DNA from 4 places in the Fusibacter sp. JL298sf-3 genome. Region 4 is predicted to be linked to each of the others. Evidence: riboswitches for the same ligand, from Rfam matches in the RefSeq annotation. Region 4 holds a riboswitch; each other region holds the start of a gene.
What was found. A riboswitch is a leader RNA that binds a small molecule or an ion and turns the genes downstream of it on or off. The one in region 4 is predicted to bind cobalamin.
Positions count from the first base shown of each region.

Region 1 (5,552 bases), 640 kb from region 4:
AAAAAACCGACGTTTTTGCCGGCGAGTACCCAAGCCTTGACCTCTTCTGCTATCGGGGCGATACCCGCGTGCATGGCGTCGAGGTCCAGCGTCATAGGAAAGTGACGCTTTTCTATGTGGACAGTGCTTTTCAAGTAGCGTTTGGCAATTTCATAACTTTCGCTTTTGCCGTCTTTTTTTCCGCTTGGAATCAATAAAATATCCAGCTTTTCAAGGGTGTTGACGGCTTTGATGGTCAACAGCTCGGGATCGCCCGGGCCGACGCCGATACCGTAAAATTTGGTCATGGGTTACCCCTTCCTAGGTTCATTATATACGCATTTTAAAATCGTACAAGGGTTGAGCGGTTTAAAGTAATGGTAGCGTCCGAGGGTCTCCAGCCTGCTTGCGGCAATTTGAGAGCCTTCAATAGCGCTGAATCGTTCATCGTCAAAGAGCATGCCGCTGATTTCGCTGAGGCTCTCTAAAGTGATGGTTGAAAAGACGAGGAGAGCACCGTCTGTAAGGTGGCTGTTTGTAAGCCATGTCATAATGTCTTTAAAAGCCTTACCGGTACCGCCCATGTAGACGCGGTCGAATTTTAAGCCGCTCTCCAGTTGAATAGGTGCTTTGCCGTGGTGAATGGTCATTCCCGATACACCGTGTGCCGCTGCATTTTTTTTGATGAGCTCGACGCCGGTTTCGGTTTGCTCAATGCACGTCAGGTGGATATGCGGAAAAGTTTTCGCCATTTGGATACTGCAAGAACCGGTGCCTGCACCGATTTCGAGAACGTTTTTGCCGGCGTCGAGTTCGAGGTAATCGACAATGGCACCTCGTATTTCCATCTTTGTCATGGGGTTGTCACCCCGTATAAAGGCATTATCTTTCATAATCTATCACCACCACATTCATCGTATAGGATTTATCGGGAATTTTAGATGCTCTGACGACAGTGATGCATTCGTCGTCGTAAGACAGGTTCTCACCAATGGCCATAAGGGGGTCTCGACCACTTTCAATTATGGCTTTGGCAATGGCTTGCGGCGTCCACACTTTGTCAGTGAGGATGCCGATGCGGCTATGCGCCGTCAGATGCTCTTTGTCAAAGTGGCGGCCGTGTGCACTGGTGAGGTAACAATCGTGCATAGGGATGCCGATTTTATTAAAAAAGTACTGTAAGCTGCTGATGCCGGAGAGCACCTCGATGTCAGCGTTTTGTACATGTTTTTTTAAGTAGGATGTAATGCCGTAAAAATTGGGGTCGCCTGATGCGAGCACAGTGAGGTGCTCGTGGTGTAAGCGGGCGTTTTCAATTAAAGTCAGCAACTCTTTAATTGAGCCTGTGTAACTTGAAATATCAGACGCCGGCGCGAATAAGTGTTGCATGCTTTTGATTTGGCGGGTTGCACCGATGACACATCCGGCGGTTTTCAAATGTTCTCGGCAACGCGTCGTCAGATATTGCGGGTCGCCGGGGCCGATGCCCGCTATGGTCAGTTTCATGAAGGCTCCTTTCTCGTGTCTCCGAGTTTTCGGAGGGCCATGTCGTAAAAGATGACGTCAATTGCGGCAAGAGTGGGGGCATGTGCCTGACATTTTTCCCTAGCGCGCTCGCAGAGCGCTTGGAAAGCATAGGCATAGGGGGTTTCGACGAGGGTGTTTGACATTTCATCTGTGGTGTTGCACGACGCTATTTTTTGAAGGACGTCGTATGGGGCCCTTTCAAGCGCCAAATAAGCGATTAAGATTTCTTTTTTGGCGTCGGCGACTTTGCTGTGTGTTTGAAAGATACCGCCTGCCAATTTGATGAGTTTGCCGATGTGTCCGAGTAGGAGTACGCTGTCGAAGGCGAGGCCTTCACTGGCCTTTAAAGCGTAACCGACAAAGTTGCTACAGTGGACAATTCGGCTCGAGTCGATCCCCAGATGCTGGTTGGCGTATTTTTCGCCGTGCATGCCGGGGACGAGCACGAGGTGCTTAACGCCTAGGGCGTATTTCTGATTGAGCTCTGTAAAGATGGTTTGTTTAAAGGCTTCTTCACTCATGGGACGCACAATACCGGTGGTTCCAATGACCGATATTCCGCCGACGATGCCGAGTCTTGGATTAAAGGTTTTTTCGGCGACGGCGGCGCCCTCCGGAATGATGACTTCAACGATACAGCCCTTGTCTTTAGGCAAGAGCTCCTTGACGTTGGCCTCAATCATTTTAAGAGGCACGGGGTTGATGGCAGGTGCGCCAACGGGCACTTGAAGCCCTTCTTTGGTGACAGTGCCCACGCCTTCACCACCTATGATTTCAACGCAAAAAGGGCGATCGGTCAAAGTAACGCGTGCCTGAATGGTGAGCCCGTGCGTTACGTCTTGATCGTCGCCTGCATCTTTGATGACGGCGCCCAGGGCAGAGCCCGATTCCCGATTTTCTGCACTGAAAACGGGAATGGTGAGCGCATCACCACTGGGGAGACAAATGGTGATGTCGTCTCCTGGTTCCAAGGGGTGATGCGTCAATAGCGCCATTGCTATTTTAGCGGCTGCAGCTGCGCAGCTACCGGTTGTATAGCCATTTCTAAGGGGGGTTCCAGTAGAGGATAGCATATTAATCTCTTCCTAAAAATTGATACATGAGTGCGTTCAGTATGGAAGCAGCCACATTGCTGCCCCCTTTACGACCGAGAGCCGTAATACACGGGAGTTCAGAAGCCAACAGGGCGTCTTTAGATTCTGCTGCCCCGACAAAGCCCACGGGAACGCCAATGACGCCGATGACATTGGTCGGATGGGATTCTAGGAGCCTAAAGATTGCCGTTGGGGCATTGCCGATGACAAAGAGCTTAGGCGTCGGGTCCTTTAAGGCCTCATCTATGGCGACCATGGACCGTGTAATCCCCTTTTCTTTGGCGATTGCAAAAGTGTTGGGGTTGTTGACGAGGCAGTCTAGCGACCAGCCTGTCTTCTCAAACGCTTTTTTGTTAATGCCCGACAGCGCCATGTTGGTATCTGTAAATACCATCAGGGGCTTATTGAGAGCCGATTCAAAGGCCTTTAGAAAGGTCTCTTCGATTTTCAAATTGTCGAGGTAATCGAAATCCGCGCTCGTGTGAATCACGCGTCTGTAAATATGGCGTGTGACAGCATCTTCTCTGGGATAAGCACGGCCCATTTCGGCAATGATATCATCGATTATCTCAAAACTCTTGTTTTCGATGCCCATGGGCTTCTTAATGTAGTCCATTAGTTTTCGATCCTTTCGAGCATCAAGTCTACCATCTTGTCGTCAAAACCGATGTTGGCAAGGAAAGTCATTTCGAGATCTGGGTACTGCGATTGGATTTCTTCTAATACTTCTGGTATATCTTCTCTAATGTGGTTGCCGTTAAAGATAAAGAAAGGAAAGACTTTTAATTTGCGCACACCGCTGTTGTAAAGGTCTTTGACGGCTGTGTGAATGTCCGGATTCATGAGTTGTAGGTAGCAATATGAAAACTGGAGTTCCGGTCTCTTTGCAGAAAGTGCCTTTGAGTAGTCTTTCATAATCTCGTCGGTTTCTGCAACTTTGCTGCCGTGTGCGACGATAAGCAATGCTTCTTTCATAAGTGTTCTCCTCTTTTAAAATGTTGGTGGTGTTTCGATCCATTAAAAAAAGCCCAACATCCGCTGGGCTTTGAATTGACACAATCGTTATCGCCAAACCTCCCACCGAAGTTTTGAAGTGCTTTAGGTGCTTGGCAGGTCTCCTGGCTCGGGGATCGTCCTAATCTCTCACCTTCCCGTTTTCACAGTGGCTTTAAAAGATTTCGTACTCCCATACAGTAGCGGGGGCTGCTGAGGCCTTTAACCTCATTCCCTTTTAACTCTTACTTTTTCTAAGTAAAAGACCAATCACTTTCATACATGAGCATATCACACCTTCATAAGGTTGCGCAAGTATAATCTTATGACCGAGTGCCGAGGTTCGGTTTTGAACCCGGATATATCTTGATAATTAGGCGATCAAAGTTGCGGTTGGGGTTGATTTCAATGCGTTCTGTGAGGACGCGCCGACCGATTAATTCTGAAATAGAATGCTCCACTTGTTGGAGGGTGCTGTCGTAGACCAGTCGTCTTAAAATTTCGATGGCCTTGTGGTGAGGGCCCAAAGATAAGACGCTTTCCTCCATCGTTGTGAGCACCTCGTTGAAGATGATTTCAATCCCCTTGGGTTCTAGAAAGACATTGATGGTTTTGGCGCCTTTTCCGAATTTCTGCTTGAGGTACTTGGCGCAGATGTTTCTTATTTCCGTCTCGAGGTGCACTTTGTTTTCGTGGGTCAGTGCAAACTGCTGGTGGACGACAAAGGTGTCTTTGTTGGTTTCAAAGAGGTCGACAGTCACTTGAAGCAAGCTGTGGATTAAGGTGGTTTCTTCCACGGGTTTTACGAGGTATTTGTCGATTTTCAGTTCCACGGAGTGCAAAAGCGTCTCGACGTCGCACAAGCTGGAAGTGATGAGCACACGGCATTTTTCGTGTTCAGCTCTAAGGGTTTCGACGAATTCGATACCGCCGACTTCTGGCATAACGAGATCGGTTATGACCACATCGGGTTTAAACAAGTGGTATTTAATCAACGCGTCGTGGCCGTTTTCGGCAACAATGAGTTTGCCGACGTGCTTTTTAAGCAACTGTGCTGTGGTGGTGCGCGTCAGTTTATCGTCTTCGGCATACAAGACTTTAATTTGAGAAAGCACGTTGGGATACGTCATAAAAAATTCCTTTCAATTACAAAAAGTGTATACTTTATTATATATGCATCTGCAACCGCTGTAAAGATTGTTAAAATAAAAACTTGACATTTGACAATGATGTTGTTAAAATCTCAGTATGCTCAATGATTCAGATATTTAACGATACGCTGTAATTAAAGCATATGAACCGTATTTGTATGAACTGTATTTGGGAAATAAAGTTATGGATAGCTCACAAAATTTGTGCATTCAAACGTTTGATGAGTCCGTGGCAAAAGATATTCTTTTGTTGCGGACTTTTTTAGTGTTTAAAAAGGAGGGGGCCAATGGAAACAAGTCGGAAGTTGAAAGTGTTCGGCAGGTATTTGACAGGGGTTTTTCTCGTCATCGTATGGACGGCATTTGTTACGAGTCCGAAAAGCGGCTTGACAGGCTGGCAAAGAATCGGTGTCCTCGCGGTTACGGGCAGTTTGTTTGCAGCCCTGTCGACTTCGATGGTTTGGCGACGGGCGTACGCCATGAAAGAAAGGTTGTCGATGCAGATGGAGAAGCTCTCGGGGAATTCTCAAGAAGTATTGCTTGCCAGTGAGGCTATGGCGGTGATGACCGACGATACACACACGCGGTCAAAAGCGCTTGAAGACGGTATTCGTGTGGTGTCAAATGAGTTAAAGGCGCATGTGGGGTGCGTCGACGACAGCATTACACATCTCATGCAGATAGAGTTGATTATAGGTAAGATGAACGATGCCTTTGAGCAAATTTTTGAAAAGACAGAGGGGATTAAAACCGATGACCACCGTTTGGTTCACGACATTAGGGGACTGCGGGGGGAACTGAAACTCGC
Region 1 covers NZ_CM132608.1:2,154,509-2,160,060, reverse strand. Annotated here, with positions in the region: gene cobI (precorrin-2 C(20)-methyltransferase) at 1-287, opposite strand, end outside; gene cbiT (precorrin-6Y C5,15-methyltransferase (decarboxylating) subunit CbiT) at 291-872, opposite strand; gene cbiE (precorrin-6y C5,15-methyltransferase (decarboxylating) subunit CbiE) at 862-1,485, opposite strand; gene cbiD (cobalt-precorrin-5B (C(1))-methyltransferase CbiD) at 1,482-2,579, opposite strand; gene ACR6HW_RS10280 (precorrin-8X methylmutase) at 2,581-3,216, opposite strand; gene ACR6HW_RS10275 (sirohydrochlorin chelatase) at 3,216-3,575, opposite strand; cobalamin riboswitch at 3,692-3,879, opposite strand; gene ACR6HW_RS10270 (response regulator transcription factor) at 3,917-4,723, opposite strand; gene ACR6HW_RS10265 (hypothetical protein) at 5,032-5,552, shown strand, end outside.
Region 1: it holds a riboswitch for cobalamin, as region 4 does, so the genes downstream of both, ACR6HW_RS10275 (sirohydrochlorin chelatase) here and sucC (ADP-forming succinate--CoA ligase subunit beta) in region 4, are expected to answer to the same signal.

Region 2 (5,552 bases), 830 kb from region 4:
GCTGGACATTTGTCGGCTGGGAAGGTGCTGTAAGCGGCACTGAAACAAGTGCAACCGTGACAATGGATGCAGACAAATCGGTAACGGCAATCTTTGAAGAAATCGTCGTCGAACCGACAGAATACACTTTGACCACCGGCACCAAAGGTCAAGGCTCAGTATCAGGTGGCGGCACCTATACAGAAGGTACAGAAGTCACTGTAACAGCAACACCTGCAGAGGGCTGGACATTCGTCGGCTGGGAAGGTGCTGTAAGCGGCACTGAAACAAGTGCAACCGTGACAATGAATGCAAACAAATCGGTAACGGCTGTCTTTGAAGAAACGCAAACGACACCAGATCCCGATCCGGTAACAGAATACACACTTTCTACTGGCGTAACCGGCCAAGGCTCCGTATCAGGCGGTGGCACGTATACAGAAGGTACAGAAGTCACTGTCACAGCAACACCAGCAAGCGGCTGGACATTCGTCGGCTGGGAAGGTGCTGTAAGCGGCACTGAAGCAAGTGCAACTGTGACAATGGATGCAAACAAATCGGTAACAGCAATCTTTGAAGAAATCGTCGTCGAACCGACCGAATACACTTTGACCACCGGCACCAAAGGCCAAGGCTCCGTATCAGGTGGCGGCACGTACACAGAAGGTACAGAAGTTACTGTAACGGCAACACCTGCAGAAGGCTGGACATTTGTCGGCTGGGAAGGTGATGCAAGCGGCGGCTCAAGTGCAACTGTGACAATGGATGCAGACAAATCGGTAACGGCTGTCTTTGAAGAAACGCAAACGACACCAGATCCCGATCCGGTAACAGAATACACACTTTCTACTGGCGTAACCGGCCAAGGCTCAGTATCAGGTGGCGGCACGTACACAGACGGTACAGAAGTCACTGTAACGGCAACACCTGCAGACGGCTGGACATTCGTCGGCTGGGAAGGTGATGCAAGCGGCGGCTCAAGCACAACTGTGACAATGAATGCAGACAAATCGGTAACGGCTGTCTTTGAAGAAACGCAAACGACACCGGATCCTGATCCGGTAACAGAATACACACTTTCTACTGGCGTAACCGGCCAAGGCTCCGTATCAGGTGGCGGCACGTATACAGAAGGTACAGAAGTCACTGTAACGGCAACACCAGCAGAGGGCTGGACATTCGTCGGCTGGGAAGGTGATGCAAGCGGCGGCTCAAGCACAACTGTGACAATGGATTCAGACAAATCGGTAACGGCTGTCTTTGAAGAAACGCAAACGACACCGGATCCCGATCCTAATCCGGACCCAGATCCAACACCGGATCCCGATCCGGAACCGGTCGACCCGACACCAGTCGATCCAACACCTACACCAGAACCGGAACCAGAACCAGTTCCAGCGGGCCCACAAGGGTTTGTAGAAGTCAGCTACATCGATCAAGACGGTTCGGAATTGGCATCTGCTTTTACCTTCTCAGGTGAAATCGGCACCAATTACGGCACATCGGCGAGATCGTTCAGTGGTTACGAACTGGTAGAGTCACCGTCTAACGCATCAGGTACTTTTGCTGACGGCACGATCTCAGTCACTTACAGATACTCAGACGGCTCAGATGAAGTCGAGCTCGAAGTAGAAGAAACGCCACTTGGCCCTGCTATCGACACGACAGAAGAAACGCCTGAAACGACAGAACCGGTTGTCGAAGAAACTGAGACAACAGAAGAAACAGAAACCCCTGTGGAAGTACCGGAAGGTGAGATTGTTCTCATCGATGAAACCACACCGGAAGGCCCTGCGGCATTGCCTAAGACAGGTCAACTGCCAATAAGCCTCTACTTCGGTATCGGTAGTATCCTTTCAGCAGCAGGTGTTTATTTAAGAAGAAAATAAAGTGAGATAGAGCCAAAGGCTGTCCCGAAGGGGACAGCCTTTGGCATGTGTGTTTAAAGGGACGGTTCTTTTGTGCCGTTGGTGGCAAAAAGGGCCGTGTGAAAAGGATGTACACCGTGAAAAATCAAAGGCTGTGGCCTGTGTACGGTGCATTTGGCGCCTTCGGTACGGCTTATGTGAAAGAGACGGCGGCAACAAAGAGTTCAGAGGCATTTTAAATGGAGAGATGCGGTAGAAAAGAGGCGTTTACGAACGTTTAGAGGCCGTTGGGGGTGTGGTAAAAATGGAAAAAACCAGTGGATTCCGGCACAAAAGAACCGTCCCCCCTTGACAATTAATTCACTTAGCGCTACAATCAAATTAGCTACAAATTGTGCATATGTGGATAAAAAACGCCACTTATCCACAATATATTGTAATACAACTGTATAGCATCTTTGGTGCGTACTTGAGAAATCAGGGCGCTTAAAAGGGAAGATTGGTGCAAAGCCAACGCGGTCCCGCCACTGTAAAAGACTGCAACGCTCATACCTCTGTGAAAACGGGAAGGGAGCGATTGCTAGTGTACTGTCTCGTTGAGATTTAATTAAAAATGCCAGATAGTCTGTATCCGTGCAAGGCAAAATATCGACGACAATGCGGGACGTTGTCGAGAGATTTTAACGCCGCAATGATGCAGAATAGATGAGCAGTTTTTTAATTGTGAACGATACAGTACACTACTGTCTTGAGCCAGGAGACCTGCCTGAGATGTGAGAACGCTAAAGCTCACGAGGATGAGACATGCGAACAAGCGCCGTCACCGGCGTCAGTTCCCTGTGTATTCGTGTCTTAAAGACACTTTTTTTTATGCGACAAGGAGGAAGGGCAATGCTCAAAAGCAAAGATATCGTGGAATCGTATTTACTTAAAAGCGACTGGCGGGTCAAAGAAAACTCAAACTCACCGTTTTCATTTGGCGCCTTAAACAAACATATAGCGGCAGAAGTCTCCAAAGACTATTGGCTCAGAGAAGTGTACCCAAAGGCCATTGCAGAGGGTTACATAAAGGGCGATTACCACATACACGACCTCGGCGGCATCACCCTCTACTGTTGCGGCTACTCGCTGAGAAGCGTCATACGCAAAGGGGTTCAAGGGGTTCCCAATATTCCGACGTCCACGCCGGCGAAACACTTTGCCTCTATACTCAACCAGTTGGCCAACCTCATCACCGTCTTTCAAAATGAAATCATGGGTGCCGTGGCCTTCAGTTCCGTCGACACCTATTTGGCGCCGTTTATCAAAGAAGACGGCCTCTCGTACGAAGATGTCAAACAGAACCTGCAAAACTTCATCTTCTCCATAAACTCCAATTCCAGAGGTGGCGCAGAGCCTGCTTTTAGCAACATCACACTGGATTTGACGCCGCCAAAAGACCTCATCGACCAAAGCGTCTACGTCGGGGACGGACAGCTGGACTACACTTATCGCGCCTGCCAAGAAGAAATGAACCTCTTCAACCGAGCGTTTTACGAGTTGATGAACACAGGGGATGCCAACGGCAGACCGTTTGCGTATCCGATTCCCACCTACAACATTCACGAGCGCTTTGACTTCGACAACCCGCTCAACGACGCCCTCTGGGAAATGGCAGGCAAATTCGGCTACCCGTATTTTGCCAACTTCATCAACAGCGACATGAGCCCTGAAGATGCGCGCAGCATGTGCTGTCGCCTGCGACTGGACCTCCGAGAACTGGAGCGCAAAAACGGGGGACTTTTCGGCGCAGGAGAAAGCACGGGCTCCATTGGCGTCGTCACATTGAACATGGCGCGGTACGGCTATAGGGCCAAAACCAAAGCCGAACTGTTCGACCTCATCGACTGCAACATGACCCTTGCGAAAGAGAGCCTCGAAATCAAGCGTGCCTTCCTTCAAGAAAACGTACTGGACGCCGGCCTCATTCCGGCATTCAGCACTTATGTCGGCACTTTTGACAACCACTTCAGCACCATAGGCCTCGTGGGCCTCAACGAAATGTGCGAGAACTTCCTCGGCAAAGACATCTTAGACGAAGCGTCCAGTGCGTTGGTCCTGGAAGTGCTCCATCACATGCGCGAAAAACTGAAGGACTTTCAAGAAGAAACCGAGCACCTCTATAACCTCGAGGCGACACCGGCAGAATCCACCGCCTACAGATTGGCGCGAAAAGACAAAGCACAGTACCCCGACATCTTGACACAAGGTACCGACGAACAGCCGTACTACACCAACAGCTGTCATATTCCGGTAAACAAAGTCGAATCGATACATCAGGTTTTCGAACACCAAGAGCCGATACAATTGTTGTTTACAGGGGGCACCGTCATCCACGTGTTCTTGGGCTCTCCGGTGTCCGGTGAAAAGGCCAAACACATCGTCAAAACCGTCTGTGAGCGGTACAAAGTGCCTTACGTGAGCCTTTCCCCGGTAAACCATTACTGTACGGCACACGGCTATATCGACGGCGCAGTGGACACCTGTCCCATCTGTGGCGAAACCGTGGAAAAATACCAGCGCATCACCGGCTATCTGCGCAATGTCAAATACTTTAACGACGGCAAAAAACAAGAGTTCATAGAGAGGCGACAGCTATGAAAATTCGATACAAATGCATCGAGCACGAACGCGTCGAAGACGCGCCTTTCGTCGGTGCGCTCATCGGTGCCATCGGGTGCCGCATTGGATGTAAGGACTGTTTTAACGCCCCGCTCAAGCAGCTGCCGACGCTGTTTGAAGACGTCGAAGCGGTGCTGGACGCCGTACAGAGCAACCCGTTTAACGAGGGGCTGATCTTCGGCGGTCTCGAGTGGTCAGAGCAACCGGAGGAACTGGTGGCACTGGCTTCAGAAGCGCTGAACAGAGGGCTGAAAGTCATGGTATACACAGGCCTCACACTGGAGGCGTTTCTCAAGAGCGTCCCTGCCATCGACAGCTTGGAAGGGACACTCTACCTGAAATACGGCAGCTTTAATGTGACGGCGCTCAGCACCGACCATCTGGACCACGGCGTCAAGCTGGCGAGCACCAATCAGCACATCGCTACTTTAAGGGACGGTTCTTTTGTGCACGATTCCACTAGTATTTACCATATTTAGGCGCCTAGCAATGCGTGGACAGCTTGTGTAATGGGTTGACAGATATAAGACTAAATCCTTATAAAAACTATATTATTAGAGGCGCCATTCCAAAGTAATCGCCTGAGGGCAGCAGAACAAGGGACACCGCGATTTTTATGAGGTGTAGGTGTTTTCAAAAGTGGTGGTTGAGCTGTTTTAGGCTGCCGCACCACAAGTGTATGAAACGACAAAAACCGCTCGAGAGAGCGGTTTTGCTGTTGTTTGGCATTAAGTTTTATCCGTAGACGGCATATGAAGTGCACAAAAGAACCGTCCCTTTGGTTACAGCAACTTTTCTATAGCGCTGGCGGACAACACTTTGCCCGTAGCCACCACTTTGCCGTCGACGACGAGCGCCGGTGTGGACATGACGCCATACGCCATAATGTCCTGAAGTGCTTCCACTTTTTCCACAGAGGCGGTAACGCCTTTGGCGTTTAGAGCCGATTGGACATTGTCGTACAAATCGTTGCATTTTTTACAGCCGGTTCCCAAAACTTTAATGGTCATAATAACCCTCCTAATGAATAATCGTTAGACAAAG
Region 2 covers NZ_CM132608.1:2,338,947-2,344,498, forward strand. Annotated here, with positions in the region: gene ACR6HW_RS11115 (InlB B-repeat-containing protein) at 1-1,868, shown strand, start outside; cobalamin riboswitch at 2,290-2,631, shown strand; gene ACR6HW_RS11120 (ribonucleoside triphosphate reductase) at 2,718-4,487, shown strand; gene ACR6HW_RS11125 (4Fe-4S cluster-binding domain-containing protein) at 4,484-4,987, shown strand; gene ACR6HW_RS11130 (thioredoxin family protein) at 5,291-5,518, opposite strand; gene ACR6HW_RS11135 (permease) at 5,543-5,552, opposite strand, start outside.
Region 2: it holds a riboswitch for cobalamin, as region 4 does, so the genes downstream of both, ACR6HW_RS11120 (ribonucleoside triphosphate reductase) here and sucC (ADP-forming succinate--CoA ligase subunit beta) in region 4, are expected to answer to the same signal.

Region 3 (5,552 bases), 1.3 Mb from region 4:
GACACTTCATCGCCTAAGAGCATTAAATTTAGTGTACGCCACTGACTGATAAAAAACACGGTGACCAAAACCGTCAGCAACGCCAAAATCTTTAAAGAGTCCCATTTGGCACCGGAGACACTGCCCATTAACCAGTAGGCGATGCTGCGAATGCCTTCGCGGTCGTCTGAAAAATAGATGACAAAACTCGAAATAGAAGAGCTCACCGTGCTGAGGGCCATCCCCGCTAAAATCAGGCGCGTACCGCTGGTCTTCCCGCGTATCCCCGCCAAAGTCAGCACCAACAGCGCGGTACAGAAAGCCCCTATAAACGCACAGATGCCGACAAAATTCGGCCCAAAAAAAGTACCGATGCCCGCGGCGAGAGCGAGAGTCGCCCCGAGAGAGGCGCCAGAGGATATCCCGAGGATGTAGGGGTCGGCAAGTGGGTTTTTCACCACAGCTTGCATAACAACACCGGATATGGAAAGGCCCACGCCGACCAAAAGGGCCAACAGCACCCGCGGCAGCCTTATATAAAACACAATGTCTTCCGTGCCTCTTTCAAACGTTTTCAGCAGGGTATCGTCATGGGCAATTTTACCGTAAATGACACCAAAAACATCTCCAACCGGTATGTTGACACTGCCGATGGAGACCGAGACGAGGACAGAGCCCACCAGTACTACGACCAGTAGGCTCAAAATTACAGTCATTTTAAATGGCTTCATTTCTCTGGGTAAAGCCCTTTGATAATCGATTGAATCCCGTCGAGTGTACGGATACCACTTGCGTACACTTCGCTAAGCATAATAGGGTGAACGCGTCCATTTTCAATTGCTTGGATGCTCTTAAGCCCTTCGTTGTTTAGAAGACTCTCCAACGCTTGGTCTCTGACGATTGCGTCACCGTAGTAGACGGTGAAAATAACTTCCGGATTCAAAGCGACCAAATCTTCCGAACCGATTTTGCCGTTTTCTCTAGCGACGAGGTCTGCACCGACTTTCGTAGCAATGTCCCCGCCGATGCTGTCTTCACCGTAAATTCTGTACACGCCGTCTTTTTGAACTTCGAGGATAACGGTCTTAACCTTTTCTTTGTCGGCGACATACGCCTGTGCTGAAGCAATTTCTGCTTTCATATTTTCGACAATGGCTTTCGCTTTCTCTTCCACATCGAAAATCTTGCCTATATTTAAAATATCTTCGTACTCGTTGTCAAGGGTGTTGGGTTGAATCACACCACTGTTTTGTGCCATGTATGTGTTGATGTCTCTTTCGTGCCAAAACGACACATCGCCGAGGTTCTTTTCGCCGAACAGTGAAAACCAGCTGAGGATAAAGTCCGGTTGAAGGCCAATGACTTCTTCCTTGCTAATGCGTTGATCGTAATAGGTCACATTTTCAAAAGCCGATTGCAGTTCTGTTTTCACCTCATGGTCCAGCCCGGACGCCGCCACAATTTTATCTTCTAAGCCAAGTGCCAAAAGTGTCTCTATCGAGTTTTGGTAAACGGCAATTACGCGCTCAGGCGCCTTTTCAAATGTAATCTCTACCGGTTCTTTTGCGTAGTTGTACGTCGTAATAGTCACAGGGTAATGTGCCTCTGCACCATCTGCTGTTTCATCAGGTGCTTTCTCAGCGTCGGCTTCTTTCGTCGTATCCGTTGGCGTCGTAGGCGTCTCTTTCGCGGAGTCGTCCGCTCCGCATCCGGCAAGTGAAAAAAGCAACACAAATGCCATCAATAAGGTACTCAGTTTTTTCATCTTCTTCTCCTTAGTCTTTTGTGTGCATAAAAAAACCCTTACCACAGACGGCAAGGGTTGAATAATCGCTTTATCGCGAAACAGCCCCCTCCATCGTCCGTGGAGTATCGGTGCGTTTGCAAGGCAGGTCTTCTGACTCTAGTCTCATCATTTTATACGCCTTCCCGGTCACCCAGTGGCTTTCGTATAAAACTCCTCTATTACAGCGGCGGGACCGTGTTGGATTTTCACCAAACTTCCCTTTTAATGACGTGCAGGACACGCCAACCTCGCAACCTATTTTTTTAAGTCATTTGATTATACCCAACATCTTATACAAAGTCAAGCAATAGCCGGTTGCCCGGTCATAATATTTGTAAACACATTATTAATATTGCAAACTTTTAAACAGATGAATTGACAACTTTGTGAAAAAAGATTACGCTACCAATAGGTTATCACTATAAAATATTACGGAGGCATTGCTACGACCATGAAAAAGCAAAAAACGAAAAAGCTCGGTCGACAGATTACAACGAGAATTATGTTGGTTATGACCCTCTTGTTTCTCGTCGTCGGCATCGTCGTGACTTCTTTTATTTTTGACAACGTCTCGACACTTGCCAAACTCTCCTTTAACGCCGTCGGCACCGGGCTTGAAAAAAGCTTCAGCCACATGACATCCGACGGGCTATGGGACGAAACAAACAGTGATTACGGTACCTTTGAACGCATTAAGGAAGAAATCGTCGCTCTTGAAAAAGACATCTCTGCAGTATCTGACAGATTGCATATATTGACGAAAAAAGACGGGGCATGGGTGTACCTCTACGGCATTGAAAACGGGAAATTTCATGACACCGGAGACCCGCTTGCCGAGGTCTCTGAAGATCTCGAAAAGGCGTATGCCACCGGTACGGCCACTGGCACCGATTTGTCCGGAAAGTTTTTACTCAACCGAAAGCCCCTGGATTTCTATTTCCCCGCTGAAACAGCTGACGGCGAAAGACTCGTCATTCACACCACCATCAAAACCGATTTAATTTGGTTGGTCATCGGCGGTATCATCGGGTCTTTTGTCGCCTTACTCCTCCTCGTACTGGCCACTGTAAACATCGTCGTAAGTATTATCGTTAAAGCTGAGATGCGGTCGATGCAAACACTGGTTGAAAAAGTTGAGGAGATATCAAATCTCGAAGGCGATCTCACTAAGCGCATTGAAATTAAGAGCAACAACGAAATCGGTCAAATGGCCACGCACATCAACCAACTGCTCGACACCATTCAGGGTTTGATGTCCACCATTCGCCAATCGTCTGCACAGCTTACAGAAAATACGGCGAGCTTTACCGCCATGCTCGAAGAAGCAGAGAGCAACGCCCTTGTTATTGAAACCGCCATGGAGGCAAGCGACGCCACCATTGCAACGCGCACCGAATCCACGCGGCGCGTTGTCGACCAGGTGGCCCAAATCAACGATGCCATCACACAAGTGGCGGAACACACGGCCTCTCTCAGCACAGTGGCCATCAAAACTTCTGAAAGTGCCGAAGACGGGACGACACTAATGACCGAGATGCGCCAGTTCGTCGACGAGACGGTCTCACAAGTTTCCGGAACCGGTGAAAAGGTCGCCGAGCTCAAGGCGGAATCTTTGGCCATCAGCTCCATTGTCACCAGCATCCGAAACATCGCCAGTCAAACCAATATGCTCGCACTTAACGCCTCTATAGAAGCGGCTCGAGCCGGTGAACAGGGACGCGGTTTCGCCGTGGTGGCAGAAGAAGTCCGGAAACTCGCCGAAGAATCCGCCGAACAAGTGACTTCTATTGAAGCCCTCATTGTCAACATTCAAGAGCGCATCGACACCACGCAAGTTTCAATGGGCAAAACCCTAGCGCTGATTGAAAAGGAACACGAAATGGTAGGCAATGTAGAAGGGCAGTTTACAGCTATTGCCGCCGATATCGCCCAAGTGACGGCCATGGTACAAGAGATGCACGGGGCCACCGAGGAAATTACGGCGTTCAGCGATACCGTCAACAGCGAAATGAACGCGCTCAACACCTCGTTTGATCTCAGTGACAGCAGTGTTGAAGAAGTGATGAACAAAGTTATCGCTCAAAATCAAAACATCGGCCAACTCGCCGACGAAATCGAAGGACTGAGCACACTGTCCGCCGCCCTTTCAAAAATAATTGAAAAATTAAAACTGTAACCCTAAAAAAAACGTCGACAAGCGCTTGTTAAACTGCGCTGTGCCGACGTTTTTTTTAACCTAAAGCCACATCTAAAATCATCATTACCGTAAAGCCGAGCATGGTGCCGATGGTCGCTACATCTGTCTTTGAGCCGCCTTCTTCCCGCTGGGCTTCTGGAATCAGTTCCTCTATAACCACGTAAATCATCGCCCCTGCGGCAAAGGCCAATGCATAGGGCAATATCGGTTGCATACGGGTGACTGCAAACGCACCGACAACCCCTGCCATCGGTTCCACAATGCCGCTGGCCTGGCCGTATAAAAACGCTTTCTTACGACTGAAACCTTCCCGCCTCAACGGAATGGATACAGCAGCCCCCTCAGGAAAGTTTTGAAGACCGATACCGATGGCGAGGGCAATAGCGCCCGCCAGCGTTGCAGAAGATCCAATGCCTTTTGCAGCGGCGCCAAAGGCGACCCCGACGGCCAACCCTTCCGGAATGTTGTGAAGCGTAATGGCCAATACCAGCAGAACACTGCGTTGCCAGTTGGTCTTTACCCCCTCGGCTTGGCTCGTATCCAGACCCATGTGGAGATGGGGCAAGAGCTTGTCCACTAGAAACAAGAACCCGCCACCGGATAAAAAGCCAATCGCAGCGGTCAGATAGGCCGTTTGACCAAGTGCTTCGGCCATTTCGATGCCCGGCGCCAACAGCGACCAGAAACTCGCGGCAATCATTACCCCTGCGGCAAATCCCAGCATGCCGTTGAGCACCGTTTTGTTGATTTGCTTAAAGAAAAATACAAGTGCCGCTCCTAAAGCCGTTACGCCCCAGGTAAACAGCGTGCCTATCAGCGCCTGTTGTACAGGCGAAAATTGCTCAAACCATTCTAACATATAACCCCTTCCCTTCTGTAAAAAGATCTAGTCTTATTATACGCCTGTCCACCCGTTTTTAAAACGCCCTTTTGTTGTACATCTGTTTTTTTTCTGATATACTCATTTCGAAATACTTTTACATCAGTTGCATGGTTTAGGAAAGAAGGAGTTACACATGTCTAAAGCAACAAGCTACATCGAAGTTTTAAAAATGAACAAGCACCCGGAAGGCGGGTACTATGCGCAAACTTATGCCAGCCCCGACGTCTTTAAAAAGGCCGACGGCGAGACGCGTCCACTGTCTACGAGCATCTATTTTTTACTTGAAAAAGACGATGTCTCCCATTTTCACCGCTTACAGTCCGATGAACTCTGGTTCTTCCACGACGGCGAGCCACTGAACATTTACATGATCGATACTGAGGGGACTTTACGCGTGGAAACCCTTGGCCTCGACTTGGAAGCGGGGCAGAGACCTCAGCTGCTCGTTCCCGCAGGTGTGATTTTTGGCTCTGCGCCATTGAGCGACACACCAGACGGTTTTAGTCTCGTCGGTTGCGTCGTTTCTTACGGTTTTGACTTTGACGATTTTGAGCTCTTCGAAAGAGACGCGCTGACAGAGGCGTATCCCGACCATGCCGACATCATTGAAAAGTTAACTCTTTAATCTGTCGTTCAAACTTTTTCCCAAAAAAACAAAGCGCCGGTGAGACCACATCGCCTAAAAAGCGATGTAATCCCCCGGCTAT
Region 3 covers NZ_CM132608.1:2,854,663-2,860,214, reverse strand. Annotated here, with positions in the region: gene ACR6HW_RS13500 (FecCD family ABC transporter permease) at 1-710, opposite strand, end outside; gene ACR6HW_RS13495 (ABC transporter substrate-binding protein) at 707-1,744, opposite strand; cobalamin riboswitch at 1,850-2,031, opposite strand; gene ACR6HW_RS13490 (methyl-accepting chemotaxis protein) at 2,217-3,941, shown strand; gene ACR6HW_RS13485 (ZIP family metal transporter) at 3,997-4,821, opposite strand; gene ACR6HW_RS13480 (cupin domain-containing protein) at 4,979-5,470, shown strand.
Region 3: it holds a riboswitch for cobalamin, as region 4 does, so the genes downstream of both, ACR6HW_RS13495 (ABC transporter substrate-binding protein) here and sucC (ADP-forming succinate--CoA ligase subunit beta) in region 4, are expected to answer to the same signal.

Region 4 (5,552 bases):
ACAACAGTCGACTGCCCAAAGCCATTTTCAGTGAGAACAGCAACCGCTTCATAGGTTAAAGTCCCTGAACGCGAAACGATGCCGATGTTCCCGCGTCTGTGGATCGCACCGGGCATAATGCCTATCAATTGTTCTTCCGGCACAATAATCCCCGGACAGTTGGGGCCGATTAACCGCACGCCTTTGCTGCGCGCGTATTTTTCCGCGACGAGCACATCGTGAACCGGCACGTGCTCTGTAATGCAAACAATTTGGCGAATGCCACCGTCAACAGCTTCTAAAATCGCCTCTTTTACAAAGGCAGGGGGGACAAAGATAATAGACGTATTGGCACCGGTCTTTTTAACCGCTTCTGAAACCAAGTTGAAAACAGGCACACCGTGCACTTCTCGACCGCCTTTTCCAGGGGTCACGCCCCCTGCGATGTTCGTCCCGTAGTCGAGCATGGCCTTTGTGTGCAGCTGTGCCGCGCGTCCGGTAATTCCCTGTACGATAATTTTATCCATCCTATTGACAAATACGCTCATGATGCCCTCCTCGCTTGACCAAGTCCACAATGCAATCGACACCGGCGTCTAGTGTCGCCGCCGGATAAACGGCTTTAGAAGAACGGCTCAGCAGTTCCATCCCCTCAGCCTTGTTGCGCCCTTCCAGTCGAACGACTATGGGAATCCCGATTGCCATTTCTTCCTGCGCTTCAACCAATGCCGATGCAATGGTATCGCACTGCATAATCCCACCAAATATATTGACAAACAAGCCTTCCACAGAAGGGTCTTTGAGGATTAACGCAATTGAAGCCTTGACCATTTCACTGGTGGCGCTGCCGCCGACATCTAAAAAATTGGCCGTGCGACCGCCGGCGAGTTCCAGCGTATCCATCGTCGCCATCGCCAGCCCGGCGCCGTTGACGAGACAGCCGATATTGCCTCCGAGTTTCACATACGATACGCCCAGCGCCTCTGCTTCACGTTCACTGGAATCGTGATGGACGTCTGGAGTGACGTAGGTATTTTGCCTATATCGCGCGTTGTCATCTATAGAAAGTTTTACATCGAGAACGCGTAGGTTACCCTCTTTGGTCAATACCAAAGGATTGATTTCCAGCAGAGTTGCATCGTGGCTTAAAAAGGCATCGAGCAAAGCGGTGAGCAGTTTAGTCACTTTAAATCGATACGCGTCTGACAGCTGAAAGGCGTTGAGCACCGCTTGGACGTGGTAACTCTGAATCCCCAAATGGGTGTCGATTTCACAGCGATGTCGATCGTTTTCAGACACGCTTTCGACTTCTACGCCGCCACGCCCTGAAAAGACCAGAGCGATACTTTTAGAAGCCCTATCCAACATAAAGCTCAAATAAAATTCTCGTTCGATTGTGCAAGCTTTTTCCAAATACAAAGCGCCCACGTACGCGCCGGCATCAGCTGTCTGGTGGGTTGCCAAACGCGTTCCCAAAAGTGCCTTTGCGAACGTTTCGATTTCCAAAGGATCGCGCAGAAGCTTAATGCCTCCTGCTTTTCCTCTACCTCCTGCGCGAATTTGCGCCTTAACAGCAACCAAATCACCGTGAAAATGCTCAAGTGCCCTCGACACCTCTTCCGGTTTTGTGACGACAACCCCTTTTTCAAATTGCAGGCCATAGCCCTTTAACAGTTCTTTTGCTTGGTATTCCAGTAAATCCATAGTGCCCTCCTCGCATAAAAAAAACAAGCTACGCGCTTGTCATCTCTCAGAGAAAGGTGTGAAGTTCAAAAGACGGTTTGCGTTTCGGGCTTTGCCTAAAACGATTTTGGCCGACCCAAACACATCAGCTCAAATTTTGCCATACAACACTACTTTAGGCATCACCCTAAAATCGTTTTCGCAGACCGGCGCCATGCGGCCCAACCCTTGTTGTTATAAAAAACACCCCAAACGGTGTTTGGGGTGTAGGCGTCTTGTGCACACTTCTAACACCACTCATCCTCGTGAGTCCAACAGCGTTTTTTCCATTGGCAGGTCTCCTGACTCGAGCGTCGTCGATGCTTTTCCCTTCCCGCGTACAGCAGTGGTTAACAAAAGCCTCTCTTCTCTTACAGTGGCGGGACCGCGCCGGACTTACACCGGCTTCCCTATTAAGCAATTCGCATTGCACCAACAGTCTATTCAATTTGTTTTAGAACAGATTCAGCATAACACTCTGGCACCTCTTTTGTCAACTGCTAGCTTGTGACGCGATGGGTTAACTTATTGCGCAAAAGACCATCGTGTAAATGCCCTTTCTCCATAAAGTAAAACGACAGGCCACCGAGACCGACGTGTACCCCAACAGAGACGCCCATTTGCATCACCAGAATCTCCCCTTTGTAATCGGTTTCATCTTCTATAAGGTGCACGAGGTTCTCCGCATAGAGTTTGTCCGACGTGTAACCGACGATGACAAAATCGCTTTCGCTCTCGTCAAGTCGCTCTTTAAACGCGTTGATGTAGTGCTGGAGAACGCGCTTTCTGCCGCGCTCCTTGCTGACAATCGCCCCTTCACCTTGTTTCATTGTCATAATGGGCTTTACTTTAATAATCTTGCCAATTAGTGCGCTGCCGTAGCGCAACCGCCCACTTCTCACGAGGTTGTCTAAGTCGTCCACTGATAAAAAGTGCTTGACCTGACGCTTATGTGCTTCGAGGTAGTCGACAACGGCCTCAAAAGTTTCTCCTGCCTCGCGCATGCGACCGCTCTTTAAGACGAGGTAGCCACTGCCGTGGCTCATGCAGGTGCTGTCGAGGACGTGAATTTTGCAGGCGTCACCATACATCTCCTCAAAATACGTCTGTGCAATAGTCGCCGATTGGTACGAACCGCTGGTCTTTCGAGACATACAGATACACAAGATGGCTTTGAAGCCCGCTTTATGTGCTGCTTCAAAGCGTTCTAAAAACTTTGCCGGCGCCGGCATAGCAGTCGTCGGATGCGTCTTGTACTCCGCAATCCTAGAGAAAAAAGTATCGGCGTCTATGTCTACGCGGTCTGCATAGGTGCGCCCTTCAATAATCACCGACAGGGGCACGAGATCCACCTCGTACTTTTTTAAAAACGCATCGGATAAATCACACGTCGAATCTGCTATTAGCTTAAACATTTGTCCTCCCATTTCTTTTTTTTAAGATTCATTCATTTTATCAGAAAACCTATCTTTAGACACCCCCTTTTCAGCAGATTTTTTCAAAGAAATAATAATTTTAAGTTCTCGTATAACGCCGTTATTTACACAACGGTTATGTTATAATAGAGGCGTCAACAAAAGACAGATATAAGGAGATTGGCTTATGAACATTGCAATTGTAGGCGCGGGAACCGGCGGCAAAAAAATTATGGATTTGTTCCATACCGTCGACGGCGTGTCCATTGTCACAGTGGTCGATAAAAATCTACACTCTGAGGGAATTGCTCTAGCGAAGTCATATGGGCTTAATTGCACCGACGACATGACGGGGATTGACAGCAGAGCGGAAGTAATTATCGAGGCGACAGGCATCAAATCTGTATACGACCAACTTACAGCGCTTTATGAAGGCAAAGCGCAAATCGTCGGATCGGATGTTGCAAAACTGATGATGCACATTGTCGACAAACAAACTGCGACAACTGAGCGCCTGAATTATCAAATTGAGGAAATTCACAGAACAAGTGCAGCTTTGCACGAAGAGATGAACGAAATTATTAGAGTCACCGACCGATTGGGGGTCATTAATCAAGCGCTCATTGCGTCCTCTGATGAATCCAAACGCTTTATTGCACAGTCTGATGAAATGATTAAAGCGGTCAACAAGCTTACCCAGCAAATTAAAATTTTAGGGCTCAACGCCAACATTGAAGCCGCACGTGCCGGCGAACACGGTCGCGGGTTTTCAGTCGTCGCCACAGAAGTTCAAAAGATGTCGGACAGCACCAGCCACTTTGCCAATCAAATCGGAGAACTGCTCAGTGCACTTAACTCTGAAAATGAAAAAATATCCGGTGAAGTTACCCGACTTAATGAAATTGCAAACGATCAAGCGGTTATCACCGACCGTACACGAAAAATAGCAAACCAACTCAATGAGCTGTAACAGTTCTTCCGCCTCTTTCGGTAACCACCGAAAGAGGTTTTTTTTTGACAACAAGTGCCGAATCCAAGGGCTTCTTCTGCTGTTCCGTGCGAGAAGTCGTCATCAAATGACGTTAAGCGTCCAGTTGAGATGGATTTATTTGAAATTATCATTTTATTAGATGATTATCTAATGTTTAGATTGACTTTTTGATAAAACCCTTCTAAAATTAAATAACAAACCGTTGTCAAAAAAGAAAGGTGGGTAAAATGAACTGTCTAAAAGATAAAAACATACGCCGCTTAATGTTCGGCAGCGTCACTTCACAATTCGGTAGCAACATGCAGCAGTTTGCATTGTCGCTATACGTTCTGGCCATTACAGGGTCCGCAGGGCTCTTTGCATCGCTTTTGGCCATAGCCATTCTACCGCGTATTTTCTTAGCCCCTATTGCCGGTGTCATCGGCGATTGGATTGATCGAAAAAAAAGCATTGTCCGCCTCGATTTGCTCAATGCCGTTATTATTGCAGTGTACGCCATCTACTTCAGTATAAATGGCAGTCTTTCGCTTAAAAGCATCTACTTGCTTGTTATTTTGCTCGAAATCACGGAAGTGTTCTTCTCCGCATCGATGTCGGCTGTGGTTCCCAGTATGGTGCCTAAAGAAGCGCTCTTCGATATCAATCGAGTGCGCACCGCTATTGCCAGCTTTTCAAACATCGCTGCCCCTTTGCTTGCGGCGACACTCTACGGATTTTTGGGCCTCCGCGTACTTTTAATTGTCAACGCGGTGAGTTTTCTCGTATCGGCAATTTGCGAAATGACCATCGACATCCCCAAAACCAACAGCGCCCCTGAAAAAGTCGACTTTAAAGTGTTCAAACGGGATTTTCTTGAAGGCGCCGCCCTCGTTAAAACACAGCCGATGCTCCGCCGCATCATCGGGCTGGGCATCATCCTCAATTTTTCAATATCAGCTCTGTTCAGTGTCGGCCTCATCTATATCCTCATTGAAGTGCTCGACATTTCAGAAGCGGCATACGGTCTTGTTTCGACGCTCCTCGCCACTTCAATGTTCTTAGGGCCTCTCCTCCTCGGCGGCGTCGCCAAGAAGGTAAAAGTGGGACGCCTGACCATTATGACTTTTGCGGTTCTCGATCTACTGGTGTTCGGTCTCGCTTTTGCCACTTCAAAAGGGTTTCTCACCCAGTTTCAAACCTCGACGGTGCCCCTCGTCATCGTATTTGCCATCGCCTTTATTACAGGTATGCTTTCGTCGGTGAACAACATCGCTCTAAGTACGCTTTTTCAAACGCTGATACCGCTGACGCATATGAGCAGAGCCAGCAGTTTTATGAATCTAGCTCTATTACTTTCAATGCCACTTGGTCAGCTTCTTTTCGGTTTTGCCCTAGACACCTTAGCGCCGAGCACCGTTATTTTAATAACCGCTTTCATCGTTCTGGCAGGTGTGGTATTCTATTAT
Region 4 covers NZ_CM132608.1:1,513,451-1,519,002, forward strand. Annotated here, with positions in the region: gene sucD (succinate--CoA ligase subunit alpha) at 1-527, opposite strand, end outside; gene sucC (ADP-forming succinate--CoA ligase subunit beta) at 508-1,683, opposite strand; cobalamin riboswitch at 1,977-2,153, opposite strand; gene ACR6HW_RS07345 (DegV family protein) at 2,202-3,116, opposite strand; gene ACR6HW_RS07350 (methyl-accepting chemotaxis protein) at 3,304-4,086, shown strand; gene ACR6HW_RS07355 (MFS transporter) at 4,335-5,552, shown strand, end outside.